Regions from separate parts of the Dyadobacter sp. HNCC25DJ187 genome, predicted to be linked through region 2. Evidence: riboswitches for the same ligand, from Rfam matches in the RefSeq annotation. Region 2 holds a riboswitch; each other region holds the start of a gene.
What was found. Region 2 has a riboswitch for thiamine pyrophosphate ahead of AC1XUE_RS22720 (TonB-dependent receptor). Riboswitches for the same ligand answer to the same signal wherever they lie in the genome.
Positions count from the first base shown of each region.

Region 1: linked by a shared signal. The riboswitch ahead of thiM (hydroxyethylthiazole kinase) and the one ahead of AC1XUE_RS22720 (TonB-dependent receptor) in region 2 are both predicted to bind thiamine pyrophosphate.
Region 3: linked by a shared signal. The riboswitch ahead of thiS (sulfur carrier protein ThiS) and the one ahead of AC1XUE_RS22720 (TonB-dependent receptor) in region 2 are both predicted to bind thiamine pyrophosphate.

Region 1 covers NZ_JBXHAT010000002.1:1,614,306-1,624,867, forward strand. Annotated here, with positions in the region: gene AC1XUE_RS17595 (glycoside hydrolase family 127 protein) at 1-477, shown strand, start outside; gene AC1XUE_RS17600 (LEA type 2 family protein) at 562-1,485, opposite strand; gene AC1XUE_RS17605 (pyridoxamine 5'-phosphate oxidase family protein) at 1,640-2,140, opposite strand; gene AC1XUE_RS17610 (2TM domain-containing protein) at 2,267-2,569, opposite strand; gene tenA (thiaminase II) at 2,722-3,372, opposite strand; gene thiD (bifunctional hydroxymethylpyrimidine kinase/phosphomethylpyrimidine kinase) at 3,369-4,202, opposite strand; gene thiE (thiamine phosphate synthase) at 4,215-4,859, opposite strand; gene thiM (hydroxyethylthiazole kinase) at 4,856-5,653, opposite strand; TPP riboswitch at 5,726-5,821, opposite strand; gene hxpB (hexitol phosphatase HxpB) at 5,938-6,618, shown strand; gene AC1XUE_RS17640 (sensor histidine kinase) at 6,633-7,973, shown strand; gene AC1XUE_RS17645 (hypothetical protein) at 8,044-8,484, shown strand; gene AC1XUE_RS17650 (amino acid permease) at 8,547-10,238, opposite strand; gene AC1XUE_RS17655 (phosphatidylinositol-specific phospholipase C/glycerophosphodiester phosphodiesterase family protein) at 10,506-10,562, shown strand, end outside.
Region 2 covers NZ_JBXHAT010000003.1:343,192-353,753, reverse strand. Annotated here, with positions in the region: gene AC1XUE_RS22735 (D-glycero-alpha-D-manno-heptose-1,7-bisphosphate 7-phosphatase) at 1-306, opposite strand, end outside; gene hemE (uroporphyrinogen decarboxylase) at 453-1,478, opposite strand; gene AC1XUE_RS22725 (hypothetical protein) at 1,606-2,052, opposite strand; gene AC1XUE_RS22720 (TonB-dependent receptor) at 2,233-4,686, opposite strand; TPP riboswitch at 4,802-4,897, opposite strand; gene rocD (ornithine--oxo-acid transaminase) at 5,063-6,316, shown strand; gene AC1XUE_RS22710 (S41 family peptidase) at 6,321-7,709, shown strand; gene AC1XUE_RS22705 (GlsB/YeaQ/YmgE family stress response membrane protein) at 7,805-8,059, shown strand; gene AC1XUE_RS22700 (GH3 auxin-responsive promoter family protein) at 8,170-9,726, shown strand; gene AC1XUE_RS22695 (AAA family ATPase) at 9,809-10,562, shown strand, end outside.
Region 3 covers NZ_JBXHAT010000002.1:332,061-342,622, reverse strand. Annotated here, with positions in the region: gene AC1XUE_RS12505 (sulfite exporter TauE/SafE family protein) at 1-31, opposite strand, end outside; gene AC1XUE_RS12500 (ThiF family adenylyltransferase) at 281-1,318, opposite strand; gene thiH (2-iminoacetate synthase ThiH) at 1,383-2,498, opposite strand; gene AC1XUE_RS12490 (HisA/HisF-related TIM barrel protein) at 2,491-3,255, opposite strand; gene AC1XUE_RS12485 (thiamine phosphate synthase) at 3,249-3,890, opposite strand; gene AC1XUE_RS12480 (thiamine phosphate synthase) at 3,923-4,525, opposite strand; gene thiC (phosphomethylpyrimidine synthase ThiC) at 4,525-6,408, opposite strand; gene thiS (sulfur carrier protein ThiS) at 6,490-6,693, opposite strand; TPP riboswitch at 6,764-6,859, opposite strand; gene AC1XUE_RS12465 (GNAT family N-acetyltransferase) at 6,997-7,500, shown strand; gene AC1XUE_RS12460 (hypothetical protein) at 7,648-7,830, shown strand; gene AC1XUE_RS12455 (carbohydrate-binding family 9-like protein) at 7,938-8,702, opposite strand; gene AC1XUE_RS12450 (MFS transporter) at 8,939-10,471, shown strand; gene AC1XUE_RS12445 (DUF6814 family protein) at 10,491-10,562, shown strand, end outside.

The DNA.
Region 1 (10,562 bases), on a different contig from region 2:
CCTGTAGCTATCCGTATTCCCGGTTGGGCAACAGGGCAAGCTATCCCCGGAGATTTATATACTTATAGATCTGCAAAAATGAAACCGGTTAGCATTACAATAAATGGTAAGATGGTACAAGTAAGCACCGAAAATGGCTATGCGACTATTACGCGTAAGTGGAAAAAAGGAGATGCTGTGAAAGTGGTGTTAGATATGCCCGTCCGCCAGGTAGTTTCTAACGAAAACATAAAAGACAATAATGGCAAAGTTGCTATCGAAAGGGGGCCCGTTTTATATTGTGCAGAGGGGCACGACAATCAGGGAAAAGCAAATTCAATAATTGTCAAAGCTGAACAACAATTTACTCCTCAACTTGAAACTAACCTGTTAGGAGGTGTCACCACATTAAGCTCAGAACAAATCAAGCTGATTCCATTCTATGCCTGGGCAAACCGTGGAGCGAATGAAATGACGGTTTGGTTTAACACGAAATAAATAGCTGTTACTCGCCACGGATCGCACACCTGTTACAAATTGCATTAGTCAATACAGGAAAGGCAGCGATCCGTGGCAGAAACATCAATTACCAAGATTTTTCTTTACTGTCTGCATATCCTTCAGCTCTCCGTTCACGACCACATTCACGTCGCTGTCTTTAAATATATCATTCTCAGACGCCAATACACTTTTGAAATATAATGTAAATGGAAGATCGGTACCATTGACGAGGATCTGACCAGCTGCCTTCAAAACCTTACCCATATCTATTGTAAGCGGTATTTCATAGATCTCGCTGCTTTTCGCTTTAACCTTGGTAAAGCCCTTTACACTTCCTTCTGCGAGCCGTTTTTGTTTCCCAAGATCCACTACATAGGATGGATTTTTAAACTCAATAGGAAAACTATTTCTGTTGCTGAATTTCAACTGCAATACCAGTTCCGACTTTGTTAATCTAAATTTCTCTATGTCATAACCCGCCACTTCCACTTTTGGCAATTGCCACAATGGAAGTCGTTTATTCACTGATAATGCAATACTATCCTTTCCCAGAATCGGCTTTTTCAGATGAAATACAGTTTCGAAATGATAATTGGCACTATCTTCACCTTTGACAGTCGCAGCATCGCCGATCTCAGATATGTTTTTGATTTTGAGCTGGGCAGGAAGTTCTATGGCGCTGCTGTCCTGAGCTTTTAGAGCCAAAGGCTTTTCATAATTATTCTCGACAATTTTCTTGTCGTTCATGGTAACGAAATAATCAAATCCATCTAAATCAAATCCTACAGGCAGCGGATTGTGGATAAGCAAGTTCAGTTTTACATCTACAGTACTATCAGTAATGTTACTAACCTGGCCAATACCTAATTCAACTTTGGGCTTCAAACCTGAAACAGGATTTTCATTTTCACCTGTATACTTCATGAAAAGAAACCAACCACCGGCTGTTACAGCTATTATTAAAAGGATGATCAGCGAGATTTTGACCGGTCTTGATGCGCCCATGTAGATTCAGGTTTGTAATGTATGTTAGCTTACAGTCATTTCAAAAACCATTCCCACAAGGAATATTTATCCACTATAGTACTCGTAAATCCATAAAAAAAACAGCCAGACTGAATTTAATTTCAAACTGGCTGCTGGTAAATCAGAAAATAACCTACGATAAATTTAATTTGCCATGATCGCCGCCGTCCGGTGTAGTGCCTGTCACGGCTGCCTTAAGCATGGAGAAAAATACAACCATACGCGACGAATTGCTATCCCAGTAAGCCGCTTCATCTGTCGTAACTTTTAGAAGTACTAAATTAGGATCATCCTTACCACCAGGAAACCAGGCTTTTGTCATAGGATTCCATAGTTCCTCTTTCTTTTTCTCATCATGCACTAACGACGCCTGTCCTGCTACACTCAGGTAACTATTGTTTTTGGGATCGGCATAAATCAACGTTACGCTTTCTCCCCAGTTTGTCTCCTTCCCTATATCCGTGTTTCTACTCGTGAAAAACCATACATTTCCGGCATCATCTATGTCGAGCGTAGTCATTGGTCTGGAATCTATCCTTCCGTTTCCGAAGGTAGTATACATACAAAATCTTATATCTTCACCCAGTGATTTTAGTTTCTTGATAGCATCTGTATCCCTCAGGTCCTTTTCCATAATGATTTGTTTTTGTTTGTGATTCGGATATGTATGCTAAAACAACTGTTCCAAAACCTGAATGACGGGTCAAAAAACAGGCAGATAGCGAGCTGCTGTCTGCCTGCTAAGATCGGTTTAAAATATCTATTGCTGCTCTCTCAACAGCTTTTCATATTCCTTTTTCGCCATATCTACTTCATTGGTATGACCATAAGCTGATAAGTAATGGGAAACCAAACCAATTCCCCAACCAAACATCGGCCATATAGGCCAGGGGTAAGCCCGATGCGTCCAATTATCCCAGTTTGTCAGGAGACTGTTACCGCTCGTAAGAAAATAAATCAACCACAAACCGCCGATCACTAGTGAATAGGTACGGAGGTGCACTTTAAAAGCAGCACGGTGTTTGGCTTTTTTCCAAAGGAATTCATTACGGGGAGTTTCCATTTTTTCTGCTATTTTGAATGAGTCGATTGCTATTGATGTCGTCTTTTTAACAACAATTCAAAAGTAAAATACACGTGAAAAAGAAACCAATCAATATGGACAGACTCACAATTTAATCGGATGAAATTTCAGATTAGATAGATGAACTGTTCCTAAACCGGCCATTGTTCAAGCCTGTAAGCGCTATCCCAGAATACGTACTCTAAGCGCGATGCAGTTATATAAGCATTTTGCATCTTTTTTCTCACCTCGTGTGAAGCATTTTCAGCTATTCGATCACAAATTGTTATCGCCTTTTCAACGGATATAGCAAACTCCTCTCCTGCATAGGCATCAATCCAGTTTTGGTAAACATTAGGCTTCGACTGATTCAGGTAGATATAATCTCCAACCTTTTTATAAATCCAGAAGCAAGGCAAAAGTGCTGCTACCGCAACCTCATAGCTTTCAAATGCACTGGCAGACAAAAGGTAATTGGTATAGGCAAAGCAACCCGGCATTTTTACGTTATCGTGACTGATTTCGTATTCCTTAAAATAACTGATATGCAAAGCCCGCTCGACCAGAATGGCATTCTGTGCAAATTCCAGAAAATCCAGCAATTCCTGGCTATTGCCTGCTTTCGTACCGGCAGTGGCCAAAGCACGAGCAAATTCAGCGAGATAAAGTGAATCCTGGAAAATGTAGTATTTAAATTTCTCTACCGGTAGCGTACCTGCTTTCAATTCCTGATTAAAAGGATGATCTTCTATTTCCTGGTAAATTGGCAAAGCTGCTTCCCACATCTCATCTGTGAATTTCATGACCTTACTTGCATTTTAGTGGGTGAATAAGTATGATTTAATGGCCCTGCCCCACTTCCGGTTGTTATGTTTTTACCAGCTTCAATTGCTCCTGCAACATATATCCTGGCATGTTCGACTGCATTTTTAAGCTCCAATCCTAAAGCCATAAAGGATGCGATCGCAGCCGACAAAGTGCAGCCTGTTCCATGCACATTTTTACTTTCAATATAATTGCTTTGCAAGGTTAGCGTTTCCTGCTGATCTAGCGCCAGTACATCATATAGCACCGGACCAACCAGATGCCCTCCTTTCAAAAGAACTGATTTACAACCTTTTGCAATCATTTGAGCAGAAGCCTCGATCATTTCCTCTACAGATTTGATTTGATGACCGGTTAAAATCTCAGCCTCATCCAGATTGGGTGTGATCAGATCTACAATGGGGAATAATTCTGTCCAGAGAATCTCTATAGTTTGCTCCTGAATTAACCTGGCACCACTCGTCGACACCATCACCGGATCAAAAACTACAAAAGCAGGCTTATACCGTTGCAGTATCCTCGCAACGACCCGAGCCACTTCCACAGTGTTGATCATTCCGATTTTGACGGCATCTATGGTAATGTCTTCAAAAATTGCATCCAGCTGCTGCTCGAGAAATTCCGGGGGAACCGGATGAATCCCTCTGACCCCCAAAGTGTTTTGCGCCGTAAGAGCGGTTATGGCAGAGGTACCATAAGCCCCCAGAGCAGCAATGGTTTTGAGATCGGCTTGTATTCCGGCTCCTCCACCACTATCTGAACCAGCTATGGTCAATACAGTAGGATATCTAGTTATTTCTGTGGTCATTTTGGGAAAATATTAAGATTGTGTACTTGCGATGACAAGCTTCCTTAAGGTTTGTGCTGCCTCAAAAGGTGATGCAGCACTGCATATAGCCGAAATAACTGCAATGCCTTTTGCTCCCTCTGTAATAGCTTGTTTGGCATTTATTTTATTCAGTCCGCCTATCACTACAATCGGATGATTGGTATTGTCATGGATCCATCTGAGCCCATCCATTCCCCACGGCGCTTCGGTATCTGTTTTGGATGGTGTTGAGAAAAGCGGACTTGCAGCGATATATGACGGCTTCCACTCCTCAGCCTGAACAACCTGCTCTTTAATCTCCACAGACAGCCCTGTAATTGCATCTGATGGAAGCAAATCCTTCAGTATCGTAAACGGCATATCGCTTTGCCCGACATGTACGCCGTCGGCATGAATGGCAAGTGCCACATCTACGCTGTCGTTGATGATCAGCGGAACGCCGTAAGGGTCCAGAATATCTTTCAATTTTTTACCTTTCTCAATAAAGGCGCGTGTACCAAGTGCCTTTTCTCTAAGCTGTACCATCGTGACACCACCTTTCACAGCTTGCTCTACGACCCAAAAGAAATCCCTCCCAAGACAAGCCCTCTCATCTGTGACAAGATAGAGCTGCAGTTGTTTTTCGAGCTCTGTCATTGTCTGATCTTTGCCATTTGATCCAGCTGTTCACTGCTGATGTCGGCCAATGCATCCAGAAATGCTATCTGAAAAGACCCTGGCAATTTCGCTTTCTTAAAGGCAATTTCTCCGCATGTACCCATGGTAGACGCCGCAGCTACAGCTGCAAAAAAACTATCTTTATGCACTGCAGCAAATGCTCCGGCAATAGCTGACGCTGAACAACCCATTCCGGTAATACGGGTCATCAGGGGTACTCCATTATCCACAAAAGCCACCTCAGAACCACGCACGATCACATCTGTAGCGCCGCTTACGCTCACTACGGATCCGTATTGCTTGCTTAATGCCGTAGCCGCTTGGATACTATCTGTCGAATTCGCTGTACTATCTACGCCTTTTGTTTTCAGGTTAGATCCTGCAAGTGCCAATATTTCAGAAGCATTACCACGGATAATAGTCGGACTTGCCGTTTCAAGTAATTGTGATAAAACCCTATTGCGATATGATGTTGCTCCCGCGCCAACAGGGTCAAGAATAATCGGTTTGCCGAGCTCTGCAGCTTTTCTCATAGCCAGCTTCATTCCTTCCACCCATTGCGGTGACAGTGTCCCGATGTTAACAACCAATGCCCCGGCGATTGAAACCATTTCCTCGACTTCCTCTACAGCATGTGCCATCACCGGTGACGCTCCCACAGCAAGTAAAGCGTTAGCGGTAAAATTCATAACAACGAAATTCGTTATATTGTGTACAAGCGGAACCTGAGTCTGTACGGCGGACAAGCCTTTGCCTGGTTTTTCCATGATCATGTCGTTATAAGTTTAAAAAACGAATGGAGCAATACAGTAAGGAGCCGAAAACGGATAGGAAAGATCATTAAGGGATCTTCATGCGCTTTTTCCTACGACAGCCTCAACTGTATCAGGTTCGAAGGGTATAAATCTCAGTCCATAAATAGGACACCCCTAAAGCCATTCTTAACTGCGAAAGTAGTAGTTTTGATTATAATAGCCGATTAAAATTCATGAGATAGATCTTTTTGACTATTTTTTGGCTGCAATCGCGTAAAATTTCTAATCTTAAACCCATATTAATGCAAAACATTAAAGCTGCAATTTTTGACATGGACGGTCTGCTGATTGACTCCGAGCCTATATGGGCGGATGCGGCACGTGAAGTAATGGAAAAGGTTAACTTTAAACTTACACACGAACTAAAACTCCAGACGACCGGTCTGTCTATCAAACTTTTCCTGGAATTTTGCTATAAAATTCAGCCGTGGCATACACCTTCATTTGAAGAACTTGAACAAGAAATTCTGGAGCATGCACATAAAAACATCCTTGCAAATGCTGTAGCTATGCCGGGCGCAATTGAACTCATAAAAAAACTGAAAGCATTGAATTTACGCCTTGCTGTGGCGTCAGCTTCGCATATGGAACTGATCGAAGGCGTATTAAAAAGACTCAAAATCATTGATTATTTTGAATTATGGCATTCTGGTGAATTGGAAGAATTTACCAAACCTCACCCTGCCGTATATCTCACTACTGCAGCAAAACTTGGATTGAAGCCAGAAGAATGTATTGCCTTTGAAGATTCACACGCAGGCCTGCGATCGGCACATGCAGCAGGCATGACCACTATATCGGTACCTGCGATGGAAGTATACGAACATCCGAAGTTTGATCTGGCTCATTATAAAATACCATCGCTGAACGATTATATTTTTGAAGAAATGTGTGGTCAGCCAGTAAGCATCATTAACGATTAACGTGCTTGAAATCAATGATCGGACTTCGACACTTTAGTTTTGTGATAGGGATACGTATCATCCTGATCATTTTAAGTGTATTGGTGGTTATATGGCTTGGTTCATTACAGACCAACGTAGTCCTGATCTATATTTTGGGTGGCGTATTCATCGCAGCTCAGGGGTCTTTGCTATACCGCTACGTCACGAACGTCAACAGAAAGCTCACCTACTTTCTGGAATCCGTCCGGTACTCTGACTTCACGATTAACTTCCGCCATGACAACAAAATGGGCAGAACGTTTCAGGAGCTCAATCAGCAATTCAATGAGGTACTTGATGCGTTCCGGCAGGCAAGAGCGGAAAAGGAGGCAAACCTGCAATATCTGAATACCATTGTGCAGCATATCGGAACTGGACTTATCACATTTGACAGTTCCGGGCAGGTAAGTTTAATAAATAATGCAGCATTACGCATGCTGAATATTTACCGTTTACACCAGTTAAGTGAATTAAAAGATAAACATCCGCGACTATATGAATTGCTGTCTAACCTGACTTCAGGCGTGAGAGAGCTTTATCGCACTCCTTCCGACCAACCGCTGGCTCTTCAGGGTGCTTCAATTCAACTGCGCGGCAAATGGGTTCGCATTGTCGTTCTTCAAAATATCCAAACAGAACTACAACAACAGGAAGTGGAATCCTGGCAAAATCTTACGCGGGTTCTCCGACATGAAATCATGAATTCCATGACTCCGATTGTGTCACTTGTAGGAACCATGAGGCTAATCGTGAACGAGGATATAGAACGATCTACAACTGACCAGGAAGCTGTCAATGATTTAAAAGAAGCGCTGCAAACCCTTGAAAAACGGAGCAAGGGAATGATGCAGTTCGTAAATGCATACCGCGACTTTACCACACTCCCCAAACCCGTATTTGCCATAATCAGCGTAACTGAACTGTTGCAGGAAGTTGTTCAGCTCTTACAAACAGATCTTACCGCAAATGGTGTGCTATGGCAACTCACTGTGAAGCCGGAAAACCTGAATTTCAAAGTTGATACCGGACAAATACAGCAAGTACTGATTAATCTTATCAAAAACGCTTCTGAATCCTTTTCGTCCCAGACGGACAGACTCATTACCCTCAACGCTTATCAGTCCGACAACTTGACATTTATTGAAGTCAGAGACAATGGCGATGGCATTGAACCGGAAGCAATTGAAAACATATTTATCCCTTTTTATACGACAAAAAAAACGGGGTCAGGTATCGGTCTCAGCCTGTCGAGACAAATATTGCAACAACATAATGGACAGTTGAATGTGACATCCGAAGTGGGTAAAGGAACTGTTTTCACGTTGATGATTTAAAATGTTACTATTCAGATCATTTTATTGCAACCATTTGACCAGCTTTCCTGTCTTCCAAAAAACGACAAAGATGAAGACACTGATATTGAGTTCTCTGGTGGCCTTTATGGCATGCCAAAGCGCAGGAATCGATAAGAAATCGTCAGAGATACATTTGAAGGAAACAGTATCTTTAAACAATGTACCAAAGGCATCTCTTACTTTTTTCGATGTGCATGACAGCCGTTGCCCGGAAGGGGTGAATTGTATATGGGCAGGAAATGCAAGCGTAGACCTACTTCTGGAGGGTGTCAATACGGAAGGTAAATTGACGGAGCATGTAAATATGTGTATAGGCGACTGCCGTTCACAATCCGGAACAGGATCTTTCAGGCAAGCTGATACGCTGGATCATGAATTCGCCGGACAACGGTACAGGTTCATTCTCGAGAGTGTGAATCCACATAAAAAAGTGGATAGTACTTTCACCAAGGATAAATATTCTATTTCTCTCAAAATCGAGAAGCGATAAACAAAAAAAGGGCAAATCCGGTTGACCCGGAACTTTGCCCTTTTCGTAATCACAGTATATCATCAATTTCCCGCCAGCTTACTTCTTTTATATCCGTAGCTGAAGTAGATTACCAGACCAATCGCCAGCCAGATTACGAATATAAACCAGTTGGATGCTCCCAGTTCCGTCATTAAATACAGATTTGTGAGAATACCCATAACGGGTAAAACTGAGAAATTGAATTTAAAACTCATCACAGATAATACCGCCCAGGTAATCCAGAAAATGATTGTCAGCAGCTTATGCTCAAGAATTTCCGCCACCGAAAGCGCCTGCCATTCTGCTATCACTTCCTGACCATAAAATGCCAATCCCAGTATAGCGGCAACAAAGCCAATACCTACAATGAACTTTCCATTGATGTAGGGCACCCGGAATTTGGAACGTGCAGAAATGCCGGTATGATCCAGGTAGAGAACACCGCCGCAAACAAGAATGAATGCAAAGAATGTCCCTACACTTGTCAGATCCACAAAGAAATCCATTTTGAAAAACAGCGCAGGCACCCCTACTACAAATCCGGTAACAATTGTGGCAAATGAAGGAGTCTGATACTTAGGGTGAATGGTTGCAAATTTCTTCCAAAGCAATCCATCACGGCTCATTGTCATCCATATACGTGGCTGACCTAGCTGATATACAAGCAATGCACTGGTAATGGCGATCACAGAGCTCACCGATATAATTCCTGCCATAAAGTCCAGATCATTCTTTTGAAAAACAAAAGATAAAGGATCGCTGACTTTCAGTTCCTTATAATTGACCATTCCAGTCAGTACAAGTGTAATCAATACATACAATACTGTACAGATAATAAGACAGTAAATCATTGCCTTAGGCATATCCTGCTGTGGATTTTTACACTCTTCGGCGGTCGTAGATATCGAGTCAAAACCAATAAAAGCAAAGAAGACAGCAGCAACACCACTGAGTACACCTTTCACGCCATTGGGTGCAAAAGGTGTCCAGTTATCAGGCTTTACGTAAAACGCACCTGCACAAATTACCAAGAGGACTACACCGATTTTCAGGATTACCATAATATTACTGGCTGTACGCGATTCTCTGATACCTACATACACCAATGCTGTTACCAAAAGAGTAACTAATCCGGCTGGTAAATTCATCAAAATAGCGATATCCCCGATTTTAGGGGCAGTGGCATAGGCATTGGCAGCCATTTGTTCGTAAGTACTCAAAGAAGCCATTCCAGAAATCTGCATTTTTTCAAAAGCTTCACCTGCCGCAGATGGATTGACTGTAAGCCAACCTGGAAGTGTGATCCCAAATCCTTTGAGCATACTTACAAAGTACTCAGACCAGGAAATGGCCACTACCATATTCGACACGGCATATTCGAGAATCAAAGCCCATCCGATGATCCAGGCAAACAATTCTCCGAATGCCACATATGCATATGTGTAAGCACTCCCTGAAACAGGGACCGTGCTCGCAAACTGCGCGTAGGAAAGTGCCGTAAATACACAGGCAATGGCTGTGAAGATAAACAAAAGCGAGACCGCCGGACCACCGTTGTAGCTTGCAAGTCCGATAGTACTGAAAATACCTGCTCCAACAATCGCAGCTATACCCAATGAAACCAGATCTCTCACACCGAGAATACGTGCCAAGCCGCCATTCTCTCCATCATGCGCATCCTTTAATATCTGATCAACTGTTTTTTTACGAAATAGAGAAGTGTTTTTTTCCATTCAGGATTAAAAGTTAGGTAAGCACCGCTATTGAATGCGGCTGCGAAAATAAGCATATTCTTCAATGATAAAGGCATGGGGTACCAATATGTTTGAATATCAACATATTGTCAATATAAAATTTTAATTTAAACAATCCATTCAATATTTTATTCCGATGTTTTACATTTTAATATACTTGTCACTTTTAGAACACTCATACTTCCTTAATCTGTCGTAAAGGTTTATATTTACGCAGTCCTTATCCCCAAACATTAACAGCCATTCATGAAAAGTATCCTCTCTTCTATTTTCCTGATTTGCTCGGGTTTCAGCTTTGGCCAG
Region 2 (10,562 bases):
ACCCGAAAATTCGGGATGGTAAGGACAGAAATATAAATCGTCCATAACATAATCCGCAGCTTCCTGCATCTTCTCGTGAATGGCATATACCAGCTCGGGGCCATATAGCCCTTTGGCAATACCCGCCTGATTGGTAATGACAATAAGCAGATACCCGGCAGCCTTCAATGCTTTTAATGCCCCAGGTACACCTTCCGGAATGATGAGGTCATCTATTTTGGTTATATAATTTCCAAGCTCTTCGTTTAATACGCCATCTCTGTCAAGAAAGACGCATTTTGTTTGGGGGGATGGGGAGTTGGGCATGGGCTGGAATTTGAGGTTACACAGAGGAGCACAGAGTTATTAAAAAGAGAGCCACAGAGAAAGTTGTTTTTTCGTTGTATTATATACAGAAATAATACTCTGTGCAACTCACCTTAAACTCCGTGGCTCTCTGTGTCCCCTTTTCTCTATGAAGAATACTCCTTCACAGATTCAATGAAGCAGCGTACTTTATCCGGATCGGTATCAGGATATACTCCGTGACCAAGGTTTGCGATGTACCGTTGTGTACCAAACTGATTCACCATCTTCTTCACTTCCAGCTTGATCTGATCATAAGATGCATACAATACGCACGGATCAAGATTTCCCTGAAGTGTCTTGTTTGGGATCAGTTTTCTGGATTCAGCAATATCCATGTTCCAGTCAAGCCCCACTACCGAGCAGCTTAATTGCCCGATCTCTTCTCTGGCGAAGAATGCTCCTTTAGCAAAAACAGTAACAGGTACTTCTGTGATGGCATCACAGATCTGCTTGATGTAGGGTAAGGAGAAAATTTTGTATTGTTCAGGAGACAGGATACCTGCCCATGAATCAAAGATCTGTACAAGATCAGCACCCGCAATAATCTGCGCTTTAAGGTAAGCAATCGTACTATCTGTTATTTTCTGAAGTAGCAAATGCGAGAATTCAGGATCTGCATACAGATGCTTTTTAGCAACCGAGAAAGTCTTGGATCCCTTTCCTTCTGTCATATAACAGAAAATAGTGAAAGGTGCTCCGGCGAAACCAATTAGAGGAACGCGGTTTTCCAGACCTTGTTTGGTCAGCTTGATTGCATCAATGACATACTTCAGATCCACTTCCGGCTCGGCCACATGCAGCGAATCCAGATCAGAAAGCGTATGTACCGTCCTTGGAAAAACCGGTCCACGCTGCTCAATCATCTCATACGGCAATCCCATGGCTTCGGGTATCACCAGGATATCAGAAAAGATAATAGCCGCATCCACACCCAGCAAATCTACAGGCTGAAGGGTAACTTCTGCCGCCATTTCCGGTGTAGTGGCCAGTTTGATAAAACTACCTGCTTTTTCACGAACTGCGCGGTATTCAGCCAAAATACGGCCTGCCTGACGCATCATCCAAACAGGAGTGCGCTCGGTTTTCTCACCCCGTGCAGCACGTAATAAAAGGTCATTTTTCAGATTCATGCCGCAAAGGTAGGCTGAAAAAATTTAAACGCAGAGTTCAGGAAGTTTTTTGAATGAGTGTGTGTCTTATTTAAACGCAGAGTTCTAGGGAGTTTGGCGCGGAGTTTCGCTGATTTAGATTATTGCTTTATTCGGTTCGGGTATACACAAGGTGAGCCCTATCACACATGGCTGTTATTCCTTGTATTTCGCTTTTGGATTTGACATATAACTGTTCAACGGGCGTAGCATAACAATTATCAACTAATTCACCCCTGGTTTCGTAGGTGACTTCCAAAAATTTCTGTGAATCGACTTCTGTAAATCTAAATTTCCCTTGTATCGTTTTCGCAGTTCCATTCGCTTCCCTCGTCTTACTTGCCGTACCATCTGCATAAAGAATGTAAAACTCCTGCATATTTAAATCAGAGCCTTTCAATATCGGACTATTTGCTATGCTTCTACCTTGTGCAGAATACAATCGCCACTTTTGTGGAAATTTTTCTGAATCAAACTTCGCCACCTCTGGTTCTGCATCTTTTTTGCAAGCTGAGAGTATAGTCAATAAAACTGTAAATAAGAATAGATTTTTCATTTGGATCCATTTAAGTGCCTGATCTTATACTTCCAATCAGACACTTAAAAGTCAAAATACGTTGGAATCACAAATGTTTTTAACAACACAGAGTCACATTAAAATTCAGCAGAATTATACATGATAAACTCTGCGAAACTCTGTGCCAAACTCCTTTACTCTGCGTTCAACCCCAAAAAATCAAAATTTAAAATTAACCCCTACCAAAAAGTTGGTCCCGGCCTGTGGGAAGTAGAAGTTTTCCCGGGTCTGTACACCTCCGGAAAAGAATCCGTAGGTATATCCGTTGGACTCATATCTTTCGTTGAAAATATTATTGACCAGCAAATTGAAAGATATTTCCTTCATCCAGCTCGGCTGAACCGACCAGGTCAACCGCAGATCATTGGTGAAATAGCCATCCAGTTTCCTGGTTTCGTCCGATGTATTATCCAGGTATTGTTTGCTCACATATTTAGTCAATAAAGCCAGCTCCACATTCTTTTTGGGACTGAGAGTAAACTGACTGCCCACGATCACATTCGGAGAAAAAGAAATATCTGTCTGACCATGACTGATCGTGCGGTACTCATAGGTATCGTAGTCAATCACGTATTCGGTAAAATCTTTAATCTTATTTCTGCTGAAAGTAGCATTGGCATTCCATTTCAGGTATTGATTAAAAACTACTGCACCTTCCAGCTCAAGGCCCATACGGTAACTTTTCGGAACATTAACACGAATTGCATTACCCACGTCATTAATTTGTCCAGTGAGCACCAACTGATTGTTATAGCTCATCAGATAATAATTCGCAGCAAAAGCCCACTTGCCTTTTTGTGTACGCACACCTGCTTCTATATTATGCATCGTTTCATGCTCCGGAAAAAGATTAGCAGTTGCAAATGTAAAATCGTCCCGGTTTGGCTCTCTGTTACCCAGGCTATATGACGCATATACCGATGCCTGAGGAGCCAGCTGATAGGTAAGTCCAGCTTTGGGATTCAGGAAATGATATTGCTGATCCACATCGTGCAAGAGTTGATCGTTGTCTCTGCCATGAATAGAGTGACTTACAGCACGGAACTGGATATCAGCAAAGGCATTCAGCTTATCGGTAAACTGATAGTACACTTTCCCGTAAAGGTTAAAGTCTTTCTTTATGCCCTTATTTTCATAATACTGATGTTCACTGGATACATTACCTGCATTACGGGCCCAGATAATCTGTCCGTAGTGATCTCCGTCATAGTGATTCAGGCCTCCGCCAAAGCTGGCAGTCAGCTTTTTGAAACTGTTATAATCCAGGGAGAATGTAGTCCCATAAAAGTAGTTATCAAGCCATCTTCTTCTGATGATATCCGTACTTTCCAATGTATCGGCTCCGATTATGACATTAGGCAGATTATATTTACTGTATTCGTCATTGGCTCTGAACTGCTCATAATGTCCAAGACCTCTTACCAGAAATGCGTTCAGGTTCAGCGTAACCTTGTCACTCAATGTATGTGAAGTTACAAGCTGATAATGATCCTGACGGTAATTGTCTACCTCATTTTTATAAGTGTAGGAATTGTAGGTCCGATCACCGGAAGTAAGCAGGTTTTCAGCATCCGCTTCACCTAATCCGTTACGTTCTATGAAATCCAGAATTCCCTGACGATCGCCTCTCAGCTTTGCTTCAGGCACTCCATTCCAGGACTGATATGTTCTTTCTCTTCCGGAAAACACATTCGCTCTGACAAAACTCTTTTTACCGTAATATGCACCTGAAAGGTAGTACGAATGAAGATTAGAAGATGCCCTGTCCACAAAGCCATCCGATGAAATACGAGACAATCTGCCATCTACGGAAAATTTATTATTCATCAATCCGGTGCCCAGTTTGATGGTATTCCGAAAAGTATTGAACGAACCGAAAGAGTTGTTCAGCTCAGCATAGGATTCCTCTCTGAAAGTATTGGTACTGATATTAACACTGGCACCGAATGCGCCCGCTCCGTTGGTAGATGTACCTACCCCGCGCTGTATCTGAACACTATTTACAGAAGAAGCAAAATCAGGCATATTCACCCAGAATACACCCTGACTTTCTGCATCATTATAAGGAATACCATTGACAGTAACGTTGATCCGGGTCGCATCCGAACCACGGATACGAATTCCCGTATATCCTATTCCTGCTCCGGCATCGCTTGTACTGACCAGTGAAGGAGTGAAATTCAGCAATACAGGTAAATCCTGACCGAGGTTTTGCTTCTCTATCGATTCTGTACTTACGTTGGTGTAAGCCATCCCTGTCTTGTCATTTACACGGGTAGCACTGACGATCACCTCATCCGCCTGGTATGTACTTTTGTCTAGTTTAATTTCAATACTTCTGCTCCCTGTTTCCAATGCAAGCTTCACAGACTGATACCCTACATAGGATACCTGAAGTTCTGCAATGTTCTCAGCTATATCCTTCAAAGAAAAATTCCCCTGCTTGTCTGTAGCCGTACCGCGGATCTCTCCTGCACGAACGGTAGCACCGGGCAGCGGCTTGCCATCGGCAGCATCAGTGATTCTACCGGCAATGGTTTTTTGGGCGTAAACCCGTGAAATGGTAGTTGTAGTCAATAACAGCACAAACAGACAGGCCGTAACGTTTCGCATAGCGATCATAATGGTTACGAACAGGCAGGGGCCACCTATCCTCGATGATTAAAATAAAGATTCGATAACAGCTAAGAATGGTACTGATCTGAAAGTTTTTAACCTTCTTTTTCTGTTCATTTAAGCTTTCTCTCCCTACGCCGGCATTACCCGGATCAGGTGTTATGGGTATGATCTCAGCCCGTTCGGTTGGGCACCCCTATGAGATTCTGTTGCAAAGGTAGATTACATTAGCTGAGGAATCAACACTGAAATTGATATTGTATATATTGAAGCTTCGTTATATGATTTAGAAAACCTTTCATACATTTCAAACCGTTAACTTTTCCGTATTTTTACTTAGCAAATCCAACTTCATTTCAAAAGCGTATATTTAATGGCTCATCCTACCGATACATTCATGAACACATCTCAACAGGCAATAGAACTTGAATACCGATATGGCGCTCATAATTATAAGCCCATGCCGGTGGTTCTTTCCAAGGGACTCGGCGTGTATGTATGGGATGTTGATGGAAAGCAATATCTGGATTTCCTTTCTGCATACAGTGCCGTGAGCCAGGGACATTGCCATCCGAAAATTGTGCAGGCAATGATAACCCAGGCGCAAAAACTGACGCTGACGTCACGTGCTTTTTATAACGACAAGCTTGGTGAATGTGAAGAGTTTCTCTGCAAGTATTTTGGTTATGATAAGGTACTGATGATGAACAGCGGGGTTGAAGGAGGCGAAACGGCTCTGAAACTAACCCGTAAATGGGCTTATAAAGTAAAAGGTATTGAACCTGATAAGGCAAAGACAGTATACGCTTCCGGCAATTTCTGGGGCAGAACGCTGGCTGCCATTTCATCTTCTACCGATCCATCCAGTACTGATGACTATGGCCCCTTTTTACCCGGTGTAGTGATCATTCCGTATGACGATCTTGATGCGCTGGAAAATGCATTTCGTACCGATCCCGACATTGCCGGTTTCATGGTCGAGCCTATCCAGGGAGAAGCCGGAGTAGTCGTTCCAAAGGAAGGTTACCTGAGAGGGGTACGTGAACTTTGCACAAAATACAATGTCCTTTTTATTGCTGATGAGGTACAGACCGGAATCGGCAGAACGGGCAAAAGGCTGGCATGCGACTGGGAAGATGTAAAACCGGACATATTGGTATTAGGAAAAGCGCTTTCGGGGGGAACCATGCCTGTATCTGCGGCTCTTGCAGATAACGAGATCATGCTGACTATCGCGCCCGGCGAGCACGGCTCAACCTATGGAGGCAATCCACTTGCGTGTGCAGTTACCATAGCTGCTTTGCAAGTCGTAGAAGAAGAGAAGCTGGCTGAAAACGCTGAAGCAATGGGTACTCTTTTCAGGTCGCGCATGGAGGCACTTCAGGCGCAATGTGACCTGATTGAACTGGTCAGAGGCAAAGGTTTGCTGAACGCCATCGTGATCAGGGATACAGAAGATAGCCCCACAGCTATGAATCTATGTTACAAAATGATGGAACAGGGTTTACTATGTAAACCCACCCACGGCAATAAAATCCGATTTGCACCTCCGCTTGTCATCAATGAAGCACAGATGAACCACGCATGCGATATTATTTCTGAGGTTTTTATAAATTATAATGCATAGAAAAATGCTATTGAAAAGAATTATTATATCACTGGTACTATTGCCACTGCTGTATGCATGTAAAGACAAGACAGTAGAGCCGGCTACTGACAGTCAAACAAATGACTGGATCCTTTCAAATATGAAGTATTGGTATTACTGGAACGATAAAATCCCGGCTAGCCCTGATATGTCGCAGGGACCTTCGGCGTTTTTCAGTTCACTGTTATTTAAATACGACCGTACGTCAAACCCGAATGGCGACCGCTTCTCATGGATACAGGAAAGTGCTGATGAACTCACATCATCATTGAACGGAAATACAAAAACAACTGGTCTTGATTACCGGTTAGTTATTTATCCTTCCGGCAGCTCCAATGTCGTCGGAATAGTCCTCTACACACTTCCTGGCTCCCCTGCTGCCAAAGCCGGCTTCAAAAGAGGAGATATTTTTACACATATTGATGGGCAGAAGTTGACCACAACCAACTACAATAGTCTTCTCAGGGGAGACGGACCACTGAAATTCACGGTCGGTTCTATCAGTGATGCCGGCGTGATTACGGAGGGTACAACTCAAAAAGAGGCAGCCAAGCTCGACTTACAGGAGGATCCTATACACTATGACACGACTTACCAATACGGCTCCGACAAAATCGGCTACATCGTTTACCATCAGTTTGTACCCGGTCCTGACAGCGTCAGTGGTTCCAAGGCTTATGATCAGAAACTGGATGGCATTTTTGCCAAATTCAAAAGCTCCGGTGTCAATTCTCTCATCCTGGATTTGCGTTACAATGGAGGAGGTTATGTGAGTTCTGCTACCAATCTTGCAAGTTTGATCGGGAAAGTAACCAACAACGATATATTTTATTATAAAGAATATAATGCTACGGTGACGCCCGCTCTAGAGAAGCAATACGGCGCTAGTTTCTTCTATGAGAAATTTCAGACTAAATCTCAGAATATAGGTCAGAGCCTTAATAATCTGGTTATTATCACTTCCAAAAACTCTGCATCAGCGAGCGAATTACTGATCAATGGTCTTAAGCCTTTTATGAACGTAACGCTGGTGGGTGACGTAACATATGGTAAAAATGTGGGATCTATTACGATTACTGGTAAAGACAAGGGAATCAAGTGGGGCATGCAACCAATTGTTACAAAATCTTTCAATAGCCTCAAACAGTCTGACTATTCCGTGGGCTTTACCCCTACTGCATCTGTGATTGAAGGATCAAAACTATATGCTTACGGGAGTTTACGTGATCCGCTGTTGAACAAAGCTTTATCTATGATCACAGGTAGTCCCCTGGCCCGAGGCCGAGTTACTGAAAGCACACCGGTTTATCAGGAAATCAGCTCTTCTGTCACCAGTAAAGCAGCAGGAAGCAATATGTTCTTCGATAGGTAAAATCCCTCAGAACTTACCCAGATTTTCAGCACATTGTGTCAGGCAAAGTTTTTGTATATTCACAACTGTACTTTCACAATAAAAACTAAACACACATGGGTATTTTAACCTGGATTATCGTAGGGCTTCTTGCAGGAGCCATTGCCAAAGCACTTCACCCGGGAAAAGATCCTGGTGGTTTTATTGTCACCATTCTGATAGGTATTGCAGGAGCCGTTGTCGGAGGTTGGATATCATCACTGTTCGGTTACGGAAAAGTGGACGGCTTTGATATCGGAAGCTTGTTTATCGCAATACTTGGCGCAGTTCTACTTCTTTTCTTGTACAGAAAGTTCAGTTCCAGGACTTAGTATATTAAAACAGATATTAACCGGTGAGGGAAACAGAAGCAATCTGTTCTCTCACCGTTTTTATTGCTATTTTTACAGAATTTATAATTCAATATCCAACCGAACGTGTTATGAAGCTGGTGAATGATATGACTGTCTGGTTTTTGAAGCGACGCTTTGAAAGGATCGAGCAGTTTATGAAGAATCCGGTTGAAACCCAGCAACGTATTTTTTCTGAGCTTATCGAAACGGCTCGTTATACGGAATGGGGTTCAAGGCATAACTATGGCCAGATCAAATCCGTCAAAGAATTTCAGGATCAGGTTCCGGTTTCTTCATACGAAGAGCTTTATCCATATATAGAACGTGTATTAAAAGGTGAGCCCAATGTGCTCTGGCCATCGCCTATCGAATGGTTTTCCAAATCATCCGGTACCACCAACGCACGTAGCAAATACCTGCCTGTTTCACCGGAAGCACTGGAGGACTGCCATTACGAAGGTGGTAAGGACATGATGACCTTACTAATCCACAACCGTCCCGAGACCCGCGTCTTTGACGGCAAGGGCTTGTCTATCGGCGGCACCTTACATGCCAATCCTTTTGATGACTATACACAGGTAGGCGATGTATCCGCCGTGATCATGCAAAACCTGCCGGCATGGGGGGAATTTATGAGAACGCCTCCTTTGGAAGTCGCACTCATGGACCATTGGGAAAGTAAGCTGGACAAAATGGCGTCCATATGCTCCCATGAAAATGTGACCAGCATTCTTGGTGTACCTACCTGGACCATCGTACTGCTGGATCAGATTCTGGAACGGACCAAGAAGAGCAATATGCTCGAAGTATGGCCCGATTTTGAGGTTTTCGTTCATGGAGCCGTATCCTTCGAACCCTACCGCGATTTGTTCACAAGCAAATACTTCCCTTCTGATCAGGTTACTTACCTGGAAACCTACAGTGCTTCGGAAGGATTCTTTGCCATACAGGATGACCTGAGCCGGGTAGGAGAAATGCTCTTGATGCTTGATTATGGTATATTCTATGAGTTTATACCCATGGATGAAGTGGGCAAACCACATCCAAAAGCACTGTTGCTGGATGAGGTGGAAACCGGTGTCAATTATGCGTTGGTGATCTCAACCAATGCAGGACTTTGGCGGTATTTGATCGGAGATACAGTGAAATTCACATCTAAATATCCGTTCAGGCTGAAAGTAAGTGGCCGTACCAAACACTTCATCAATGCATTTGGGGAAGAAGTAATTGTGGAAAATGCAGATCATGCCGTAAAAATAGCAGCACAGGAAACGGATTCACAGGTTGCCAACTACACCGCCGGCCCCGTGTATATGGGGGACGGATCGCGAGGGGGACATGAATGGATTATCGAGTTCAATAAAGAACCGGAGGACCGTCAGGCCTTCATCGCCATTCTGGATAAATCGCTTCGTGAAATCAATTCAGACTATGATGCCAAACGATATAAAGACATGGCACTCGTTGAGCCGCTCGTCCACTTTGTACCTGCCGGCACATTCTATTCCTGGATGGGCAAAAGAAAAAAATTAGGTGGACAAAACAAGGTACCAAGGCTTAGTAACGACAGGACTTATCTGGACGATCTGTTGCTGGGGCTGTCGGCTATCGACACTCAGCCATCGACCTCAAATCTTTCTGAGTAGCATCTTTCCAATTTCATTTAAACCCTCATGGTGCCGATAGCCTGGGCGGCCCCGCCAAAAGCTGAAAGCCAACCGCTCTACTATGATTCCAAAATACCTCAAAATTAAAGGTTTATATTCTTACCAAACCGAACAGGAAATCCATTTTGATGCACTTACTGATGCTTCTTTGTTTGGTATATTCGGATCGGTAGGAAGCGGAAAATCTTCTATACTCGAAGCCATCACATTTGCTTTGTACGGTGATACAGAACGACTCAACAAAGCCGGGGACGATCGTACGTACAACATGATGAACCTGCGATCCGATGAGTTGCTCATTGATTTCGAATGTGTAGCCGGCAAGAAGGCTGACCATTATCGTTTTACTGTCAAGGGTAAAAGGAACAGCAAAAACTTCAAGGAGGTCAAAACCTTCGAACGAAAGGCATATATACTCACAGACGGAAACTGGGTTCCGCTATCCGAGCATGAAACTTCGGAAAACATCATTGGTCTCAGCTATGACAATTTCAGAAGAACGATCATTATCCCTCAGGGACGTTTCCAGGAATTTATCGAACTGAAAGACGCAGAACGGACACGCATGATGAAAGAGCTTTTCCAATTGGAAAAGTACGACCTGAGCCGGAAAGTAGGCACGCTCAGCAAGCAAAATGACCTCGAATTATCCAATCTGGCGGGTCAGCTACAGGCGGTTGCGGAGGTAGATCAACAAACGATCGATGTGGAAGACAAGCTGAGACAATCGGTTCTGAGTACAATTCAGGAATTAAATGGAAAGCTTGTCATACTTACTGCCGAACTCGATCAAATGCAGTTGCTAAAACTGGCTT
Region 3 (10,562 bases), on a different contig from region 2:
GTAGTTTCAGTGATAGGACTTTTTGCAACATTGATAGTTTTGTTTGTTGTATGCTAAATATCAAGTGGATGCAAAACTACTAAAACCATCTAATCTACCAAACTTATAGAGTTATTATTTGAATAATATTTTTGAACGGTCAGGGTATTTTCCAGCTAACCTGTTATCTACTCCGATAGTTTTCCTGAGCAATCCGAACTGTGATGATAGCAGGATCGGAAATGCACAAGCAATGAAACTTAGTTAAATTATTACTTTAACTGAACTAATGAAATTGGTGTTACTCTTCTTTCATCCAGTAAATATCTCCTTCGAAATTTCTTCCTGCTAACAGTTTCACAGCCATTTTACTACGTGCACCACTGCGGCAATAAAAAATGATTGTTTTTTCGTTTGGCAAATCCGTTATTTTTTCCGGTAGATCAGGTAAGGGAATGTTGATGCCAGATACAAAGTCTTCGTCATACTCATATTCCTCGCGCACATCTACAAACAAAAGTTGGTCAGGATTTGCTGACAAAAGTGCGTTGTAGGTTGAGAAGACTATCTGTTTTGAATCAGATAAGGAGACTGGATCAGATTGATTGATTCTCTCAAAAGTATCAGGAACACTTTTACTAAAAGAAAAAATATCAGTGCGATTGTTGATCGTATTGATGATAAGTAGTTTACCAGATAGTGTTTCACCGATGTCACAGATAATCTTCACTACTTCGTTGGCCATATAGGTGCCGATGATACCAGGTAATATACCAAGCACACCTGCAATCTCACAATTATCACCTTCCTCTGCCTCAGGAAACAGGCATCTGTAGGTAGGTCCTCCCTTGTGATTAAAGACAGAAACCTGTCCCTCAAATCTGAGAATAGATCCGAATACAAGTGGCTTGCCTTCTTTCACGCAAACATCATTGGCCAAATACCTTGTCGGGAAATTATCGGAACCGTCTACAATTACATCATATCCGGAAATGATTTCAGATGCGTTTTGCTTACTGAGTCGGACCGGAATAGCGGTCAGTTTCACAAACGGATTCATCACCGATAGTTTTTCTACCGCTGTTAATGCTTTGTTTTTGCCAATATCAGCCGGAGAATATAGAATCTGCCGATGCAGATTGGTAAGATCGATAGTATCGTCATCTACAACTCCGATTATGCCAACTCCTGCCGCAGTAAGGTATTGAAGCAAAGGGCAACCCAAGCCACCTGCTCCTATGACAAGTACCTTTGCATGTTTAAGTTTTTGCTGCCCTTCCAGCCCCATTTCGGGAAGTGTGATCTGACGGATGTATCGTTTTCTTTCTAATGGTTCCATTTTTCCAGTGGTTAGTTACCGGGCCTATCTATTTCTTTACGATAATTGCCAATCACCCGCTAATTCAGAACTGCATCACTCTATCCCAGTCCTTCCAGACGGGTTCGTAACCTTTCGATTTAATCATATTGGCAATCAATTCAGGGCTACGTTCATCCGATATCTCGAATTGCTCCAATGATTCCGGCTCCACCGCGTAGCCTCCGGGGTTCGTTTTTGATCCGGCGCTGATGGAAGTAATTCCTAGTTGCACACAGTGATCTCTAAAATTTTCGGATTCTCTGGTCGATAAAGAAAGTTCAATGTCTTCATTGAATAAACGATAAGCACAAATCAGTTGCACCAGTTCCCTGTCACTCATTTCTACCTTAGGCTCCAATCCTCCTGAAAAGGGCCGCAGGCGTGGAAAAGAAAGGCTATAGCGTATTTGCCAATATGTTTTTTCCAGATATTGCAGATGTAACGCAGTAAAAAAACTATCAGTTCGCCAGTCTTCCAGTCCAATTAAAACCCCAAGGCCCATTTTATGAATACCTGCCTGGCCTAATCTGTCAGGTGTCTCCAGTCGGTAATTAAAATTAGCTTTTTTGCCCTTAGGGTGATGTTTTCTGTAGTCTTCTTTATGATAGGTCTCCTGATACACCAGCACTGACGTAAGTCCCAGGGGAATTAACTCTGTATACTCCTCTGTATCCAGAGGTTGCACCTCCATGGAAATATGTGCAAAATGGGGGCGAATCAGTTTGAGTACTTTTTTGAAATATTCCACATGTACAGTCTGATTGGCTTCACCTGTTACCAGCAATACATGATCATAACCAAGGTCTTTTATTACGTGGACCTCTTTGAGAATTTCCTCTTCGGTCAGCGTTTTTCTTCGCACTTTATTATCAAGACTGAATCCGCAATACGTGCAGATGTTGGTACACTCATTTGATAGATATAGCGGAATGTAAAGCTGAATGATTTTCCCGAATCGCTTCTGTGTTAGCTGGCGGCTGAGCTGTGCCATCGGTTCCAGGTAAGCTGCCGCTGCGGGAGAGATCAATGCTTTAAAATCTTCCAGTGTGCGTTTATTTGTTTCCAGGGCACGCTGCACATCTGATCCGGTTTTCGAATAGATGCTGTTTTTTACAGTGTCCCAGTCATGGGTTTCAAATACATCTTTAAAGCTATTCATCCAAAAAAGCGGTTAGTGGGCTACTGGCTATTGCATAATGACCCTGTCCGGCTAATCGGGATTCAAATGCCATTCTGCCGGCTTCAACGGCCATACGAAATGCTTTTGCCATCTGAACTGGATCTCCGGCTACTGCGATAGCTGTGTTCACAAGAATAGCATCCGCACCTATTTCCATTGCCTTCGCCGCATCCGAGGGAGATCCTATGCCAGCATCAACCACCACCGGAATATTACTTTGTTCAATAATGATTTCCAGGAAATCAATGGTTTTTAACCCCTTGTTGCTTCCGATAGGAGAGCCCAATGGCATTACAGCAGAAGCGCCTGCATTTTCAAGTCTTTTGCAAAGAACGGGGTCAGCATGGATATAGGGGAGGATGATGAATCCGAGCTTTGCGAGCTCTTCTGTAGCTAACAATGTATCAATCGGATCCGGCATCAGGTATTTAGGGTCCGGATGAATTTCCAGTTTGAGCCAATTCGTTTCCAATGCTTCCCGCGCCAATTGGGCTGCAAAAACTGCTTCCTTTGCTGTCCGGACACCGGACGTATTAGGTAACAGATTGACACCTGGGTGTTTAAGGTGTATTAAAATGTCGTCCTCGGCTCTGTTCATATCTACACGGCGTAATGCCACGGTCACCAATTCCGAACCGGAAGCAATCAGCGACTCACGCATTAATTCGGAAGAACTGAATTTTCCAGTACCCGTAAACAGGCGGGAAGAAAATGCTTTATCTGCTATTTTTAACATAGTGCTTTTTGAATTTTTGAAATAAGTTGTTCAGGATTTTCAGCCTGAACTATTAAGCTCGAAACAGCAATGCCATGCACTCCAACTGATACCAGACCATTTATATCATGATCTGTAATACCTCCGATAGCAATTATGGGAATCTGCTTGTTTTGTCTAGCTTGATTTGTCATGATTGCGCGGTATCCGTCCAAACCCAGGAAAGGGCTTAGAATCTGCTTGGTACTGGTATACCGGTATGGTCCCAGTCCGATGTAATCTGCACCTTCTTCTATGCGGTTGCGTACATCTTTTGCAGTGTTGGCCGTTCCGCCGATGATGATATTTGAACCTGTGATTTTTCGGGCTTCGGAAATTGTCATGTCTTGTAGGCCAAGATGTAAACCGTAGGCATTTACCTCTCTTGCTACTGTCGGAAAATCGTTGATAACTAATTTCGCATCATACTTATCACATAGGTTTTTTGCCTGATGAGCAATTTCGCAAACATACTTTTCTGGTTGGTCTTTAATGCGAAGCTGAATCCATGTACATCCTGCGTCCAATGCAATTTGGATGCATTCCAGATGACTAAGTTCGTCGGTTTGATTAGATATGAATTGTAGCTTGTCAATCATGTCATTAATATTTTGCATAGGCATGAGCTTTTCTGCCAGTATTATTCTTTTTAAGAGTTAATGGCAGAAGCCAGCGATGTAAAAACTTCAATGGCTTTTGAGGGCTCCTGCCATAAAATTCCCAAAATAGCTGCACCATCTAAATTCATGTCCTTTACCTGTTGTTGATTGGAAATAGTAATCCCTCCGAGGCCAACTACCGGAACTGTTTTATATTTCTTTTCCAGATAAAAGTCTTTGGCAAGCAAACTTTTATACCCCGACTTTGAAATGCTGTCAAATACCGGCCCGAAAAAGGTGTAGCTGAAGTAAGGGTTCAAATTTACCATTTCTTCCAAATCGTGAACCGAGGTACTCAAACAGTAGCCCCGCATTTTCAGATTTTTCAATTCGTTTTCATTCGTCTTTCTTCTGATTGATTCAGTAAAGTGCAACCTGAAAATTTTAAATTCTGAAACCACTTGATGATGTTGGTGAACAGCAATCCTGCTGATGAATTCTTCGTCGATCTCATCAAGCAGGACCCTTAACTGATCCAGGGTACATTCCGGTTTTCTGATGTGGATATATTCCAGTCCCGCCCTGAAAAGTCCGTTGATGATACGGGCTTCGTGAGGGATAAAATCGGGACTGGATATGGCCAATAGTTTCATTACAGATATATTTCACTTCCCTTGTCGGCGAACTCGAGCGCTTTCTTTTGCATACCTTCCTGCAATACATCCTGCTCCATCAGGCCGTTTTCTTCAGCATAATTGCGTACATCCTGCGTAATTTTCATCGAACAGAAATTGGGTCCGCACATCGAACAGAAATGAGCTACTTTGGCACCTTCAGCAGGCAATGTTTCGTCATGAAATTCCCTTGCAGTGTCAGGATCCAGAGCCAGATTAAACTGATCTTCCCACCGGAATTCAAATCGGGCTTTGCTAAGTGCATTATCACGATATTGTGCTCCCGGATGTCCTTTCGCAAGATCGGCAGCGTGTGCAGCAATCTTATAAGTGATTACCCCATCTTTCACATCCTTTTTATTTGGTAATCCCAAGTGTTCCTTGGGAGTGACATAACATAACATAGCCGTTCCAAACCAGCCGATCATTGCCGCGCCGATTGCAGAAGTGATGTGATCGTATCCGGGCGCGATATCCATAGTCAATGGTCCGAGTGTATAGAACGGTGCTTCATGGCAATGCTTCAGCTGCTTATCCATGTTCTCTTTAATCATATGCATGGGTACGTGTCCCGGACCTTCAATAATGGTTTGCACATCATGCTTCCACGCAATTTTCGTCAGTTCGCCAAGGGTTTCCAGTTCGGAAAACTGTGCTGCGTCATTCGCATCTGCAATGGAACCCGGCCTTAAACCGTCACCAAGTGAAAATGCTACATCATGAGCTTTCATGATCTCACATATATCTTCAAAATGCGTGTAAAGGAAGTTCTCCTTGTGATGGGCAAGGCACCATTTGGCCATAATAGAACCACCGCGGGAAACGATGCCGGTGACACGCCGGGCTGTCAGCGGAATATACCTCAAAAGTACTCCGGCGTGTATCGTGAAGTAATCGACACCTTGTTCAGCCTGCTCGATAAGGGTATCTCTGAATAATTCCCAGGTTAGATCCTCTGCTTTGCCATTCACTTTTTCCAGTGCCTGGTAAATGGGAACTGTACCAATGGGAACAGGGGAATTGCGGATAATCCACTCACGGGTTTCATGTATGTTTTTACCTGTTGAAAGGTCCATAATTGTATCGGCTCCCCAGCGACACGCCCATACAGCTTTTTCAACTTCTTCTTCAATGCTCGAAGTAACAGCAGAATTACCTATGTTCGCATTAATCTTAACCAGAAAATTTCGCCCAATAATCATGGGCTCACTTTCGGGATGATTGATATTGGAAGGAATTACAGCTCTGCCGGATGCGACCTCTTCGCGTACAAACTCAGGTGTAATCCATGTTTTTGGAGTGTTCGCTCCAAAACTTTGACCGGTATGTTGATGCGCCAGAAAGCGGTCTTTCTTATCGAGCCTCTCGATTTGCTCAGCAATTCGTTGGTTCTCCCGTATGGCAATGTACTCCATTTCTGCAGTGATTATGCCCTGTTTTGCATAATGAAGCTGAGATACATTTTGTCCCGATTTTGCACGGAGCGGTTTGTTGTTGCAGGCGAATCGTAAGGAATCCAGACTTGGCTCCAGCTGCCTTTGCCTGCCATAGTCGGAGGATATCGTATCCAATTGTTCCACATCACCACGGTCCATAATCCATGACTTTCTTAACGGACTGAGACCTTTTCGTACGTCAATAGCAATGTTTTGGTCTGTATAAGGACCACTCGTGTCATAAACAGTAACTGGTAAATTGACATCTGTGATACCTGTTTTGCCGTGTATGCGTGTATCAGACAGTGTGATCTCCCGCATCGCAACTTCGATGTTGTGAATGGTTCCCTTTACATAAATTTTCTTTGAAGCCGGAAACGGGGTACGGGTGATTACATTTTCACCTGGTGTTTTTTCAATTTTCATGTATATGTGCTGTTTGGCCGGTCGTGTCGGCAATGGTGGGATGAATCTTAACTCGGATGTTTTGGAATGCAAAGCCGGCGTTTAGCCGCCTTGTGTGGCTCTGATTAAAGTGACTTTGTCGTCGGGCAGAAGGATGTGTTTTTCCCACTGTGACTTAGGAATGATGCTCTGATTGATTGCTACGGCTATCCCCTTTCCGGGATTAGAAAATAGAGAAGTCAGTAGCTTTTGCACCGTCACATTTTCTGAGATTTCCGTAAGTTGCTGATTGATGCTGATTTCCATTCTGAATAACGTTTTGTAAATAAAACTTCAGGAATGGACCTCGCGAAAGATTCATATAGATACCAATGAATGGTTATCTCCGACTTTTCCCTATCGGCAGTACTAACTGCATCAGGTTCAAAGGGTATTATCTCAGTCCGCATATGGGACACCCCTAAAGTTTCGACAAAGCTATTGGAAAAATTGAGGAATGAAAAATAAATGTTATAAAGTTCCTGCATGGACAGGTCGAATAATTTGACTTTTAGTATTTTGGGCTAACTTTGAATTTTAACACTACGCAAACAACAGTATATTGTTTTAATGGATCTGATCATACGAAATGCTTCTCCGAAAGACCTCCCTGTCATTCTTGACATCATCAACCAGGCGATTCTAACCACCACAGCCATCTACGACTACGAGACCAGGACGCTGGAGGAGCAAACAGCCTGGTTCGAGAAAATGATTGAGGACGGAATGCCCGTAATTGTTGCCGAGCATGACAAAAAAGTGATAGGATACGGTTCGTATAATATTTTCAAACCCAAAATAGGTTATAGATTTAGTGTCGAGCACTCCATATACCTGGATGAGAAATCACGAGGTCTGGGTGTTGGCGGCAGGTTATTGAAAAGTCTTATACAGCGGGCCGGCGAATCAGGCATTCACACGATGATTGGTGTTATTGATGCATCTAACAGAGGCAGCATTGAGTTTCATAAAAAATTCGGATTCATAGAAAAAGGGTATCTGCGTGAGGTGGGTTTTAAATTTGATCAGTGGCTGGATGCAGTTTTTATGCAACTGATATTGCAGGAGGATTGATATAAAGTATATACGGTGTCAGGAATGAAACAGCAGCGGGCTGTTTGTCTACGATTTTTAGCAAAATGACAGTTAACCACCGCTGGAATGATTATTTGATTTGGTCAGATGTAATGTATTAGTAATCATAACCAAACAACAATCATTATGGCACGTCAACGAGGAGAACCAGCAATATTGGAAAGAAGTAAGGCAATTGGAGAGGCACCTGTTTTTCCGGATATACCTACTAACACGCAACCGACCAGGAAGCCAGCCGATGATCCTGATCTCACCAGAAAAAGTGAAGATGAGGTTGAAAAAGAAGAAAAAGCAAATGGTTTGGATTAGGATCTGATACTTCCTGATTCAAATATAGATACTGAAGAAAGTCCTTGGGTTTTACAACTTGAGGACTTTTTTAGTATAGGCCATTTTGAATCGGATTGAGTTCATGGCTACTCAAATAATAAGGTTCCAAACTTTTGATATTCGTGAAAGCTGCCATTCGTTCTTTTCCAGGAATAATAGGCGGGTTCCTGATCATAATCAATACGATAAAAATTCCCTCTCCATATAGTACCAGATACTGGAATTTGTGGAACGATTGGACTCATCAGAGAAAAAGGTATAAAAAATTCGGCTTTCCAACCTTCCACCGCTGCCATACTCTTTTTCAAACTTCCCTGAACACTCGTGGCATGTCTTACCTTCATATCGCCGGTATAATTCCATGGTTTCCAGCCTTGCATTCCTCCTTTCAGATTAGGCACAAGGATCACCAACTCATGATCTAGCGGAGATATTTCATATTCAAGATAGATGGGAACGGAAGTGTCGGGCCACAGAAAAACTTCTACGACATCTTCCTTATACAAGGCTCCAAAGTCCTCCTGAATCGTGGAGGTAAGTCTTTGATCTTCACAGTCGAACAGGAAATACATGCCTTTCTCTGAATAAAGAACTTTGATACGTGATATGTACTGTCTGCCAGGTTGTTTTTGTTGGGAGTTGTTCTGAATGATTATAGGAAGCCATTGTGTAGTCTGCCAGTTTGAGGAGGATCCCTTGCCGTCTACATCAAAATCAGTCGTTTTTTTTACGATCAAAGATGAGTCTGGCGATATTGGTTGGGCTATCGTACGTACATGCCCGATAGTCAGAGATAGTATGAGTGTTAGAATCAGGTTTTTGCCCATGATGTTGGATTTAAGAGCAATCAAGTTGTACAGGTTTTTAGATATTACCAAACCTGACTACAAAACATCAGCGGAGGTGCATGAAATAGTGTTTTGCCAGGCATCATATACAACCAAAACATGAAAATACAGGTTTTTGCAAAACCACATGAGTAACGTCGTGCAGATTGTTACTTTCGTAGAAATTAGTTTAATATTCCTTGTTACACTGGTTTGGTAGTAACACTGAATCACCCGCTACTTTATCCTGATTTTTACCCATGAGTTCTAAGAACGACAACGTTACACAGAGTATCACGCAGGTAATCGCTGCCTCATCACTGGGAACACTTATTGAATGGTATGATTTCTACATTTTCGGAAGTCTTGCGGTGATCATCGGACAACAACTTTTCCCAAGTGACGCCGGTGCTTCAGCTCTAATAAACACCCTAGCTATATTTGCTGCGGGTTTCATTGTCCGGCCGTTTGGTGCCCTGGTTTTTGGTCGCCTCGGAGATCTGATAGGACGGAAATATACATTTCTGCTTACCCTCGTGCTTATGGGCGGATCTACATTTCTGATCGGTCTTATTCCTTCTTACGAAACCATAGGTTATGCTGCACCAATATTAGTGCTTATTCTAAGATTGGTGCAGGGGCTGGCGCTCGGCGGAGAGTATGGCGGTGCTGCTACCTATGTGGCTGAACATGCTCCCGTTGGCAGACGTGGCTTTTTCACCAGTTGGATACAAACTACTGCGACATTGGGGCTGTTTCTTTCCCTTGGTATTATCGTGGTCACAAAGAATCTCATTGGTGCCGATCAGTTTGCTGACTGGGGATGGAGAATCCCGTTCTTATTGTCTATTCTTCTGGTTGGTGTTTCGATATACATCAGAATGAAAATGCATGAATCACCTGTTTTTACAAAACTTAAAGCAGAAGGAAAGGTCTCTGCAAATCCATTGAAAGAAAGTTTTCAGAAGAAGGCTAATTTCAAAATGGTACTGCTTGCCTTGTTTGGAGCTACGATGGGGCAGGGGGTGATCTGGTATACCGGTCAGTTTTATGCGCAGTCATTTTTGGAAAATACATGTAAGCTGGATTTTAATGAATCCCGATACATACTTCTATGGGCAATTGCGCTGGCTACGCCATTTTTTGTCGTTTTCGGATCCTGGAGTGATAACGTAGGTCGTAAATGGATTATGCTGACTGGTATGCTGCTTGGTGTATTTTTCTACAGGCCTATATACCAGTATTTTCTGGATGCGACAGACGTGAAAGCCATGGCGCAATCTCAGCTCAATACCACCTCCGAGCCTGTGGTTAAGCAAACGATGATCAACGAAGACAAAGACTCACTAATTACCAGTACGGTGCGTAAAACTTTGGACAATGGTATGGCTTTCAGTGAAATCAATACCAGAATGGTACCGGATGATGTATTGCTACCCATTGAAGATAAATCTGTGGTCGCTGATGTAACCCTTTCATCGGCTACGTATATCATTTTTATAGCATTGGTTTTCTTTCAGATACTGCTTGTGACGATGGTTTATGGGCCGATAGCTGCATTTCTGGTGGAATTGTTTCCTACACAGATCCGGTATACCTCCATGTCGCTGCCGTATCATATCGGTAACGGCGTTTTTGGTGGATTGGTACCGTTTATTGCTACGCTGGTTGCTTCTTATCCGGGTTCTACACCGTTGTCTGGTTTGTGGTACCCTATAGGAATTGCTGCATTATCCTTTGTCATAGGAGCAGTATACATCAATAACAAAGGTGATGAAGATGTAATGGACTAACATAATAAAAACATTGAATATGAACATATTGAAAAGAATACTTGGGGCTGTTTGGATATTGCTCGGGCCGGCTATAATTGTGTTTTTAATC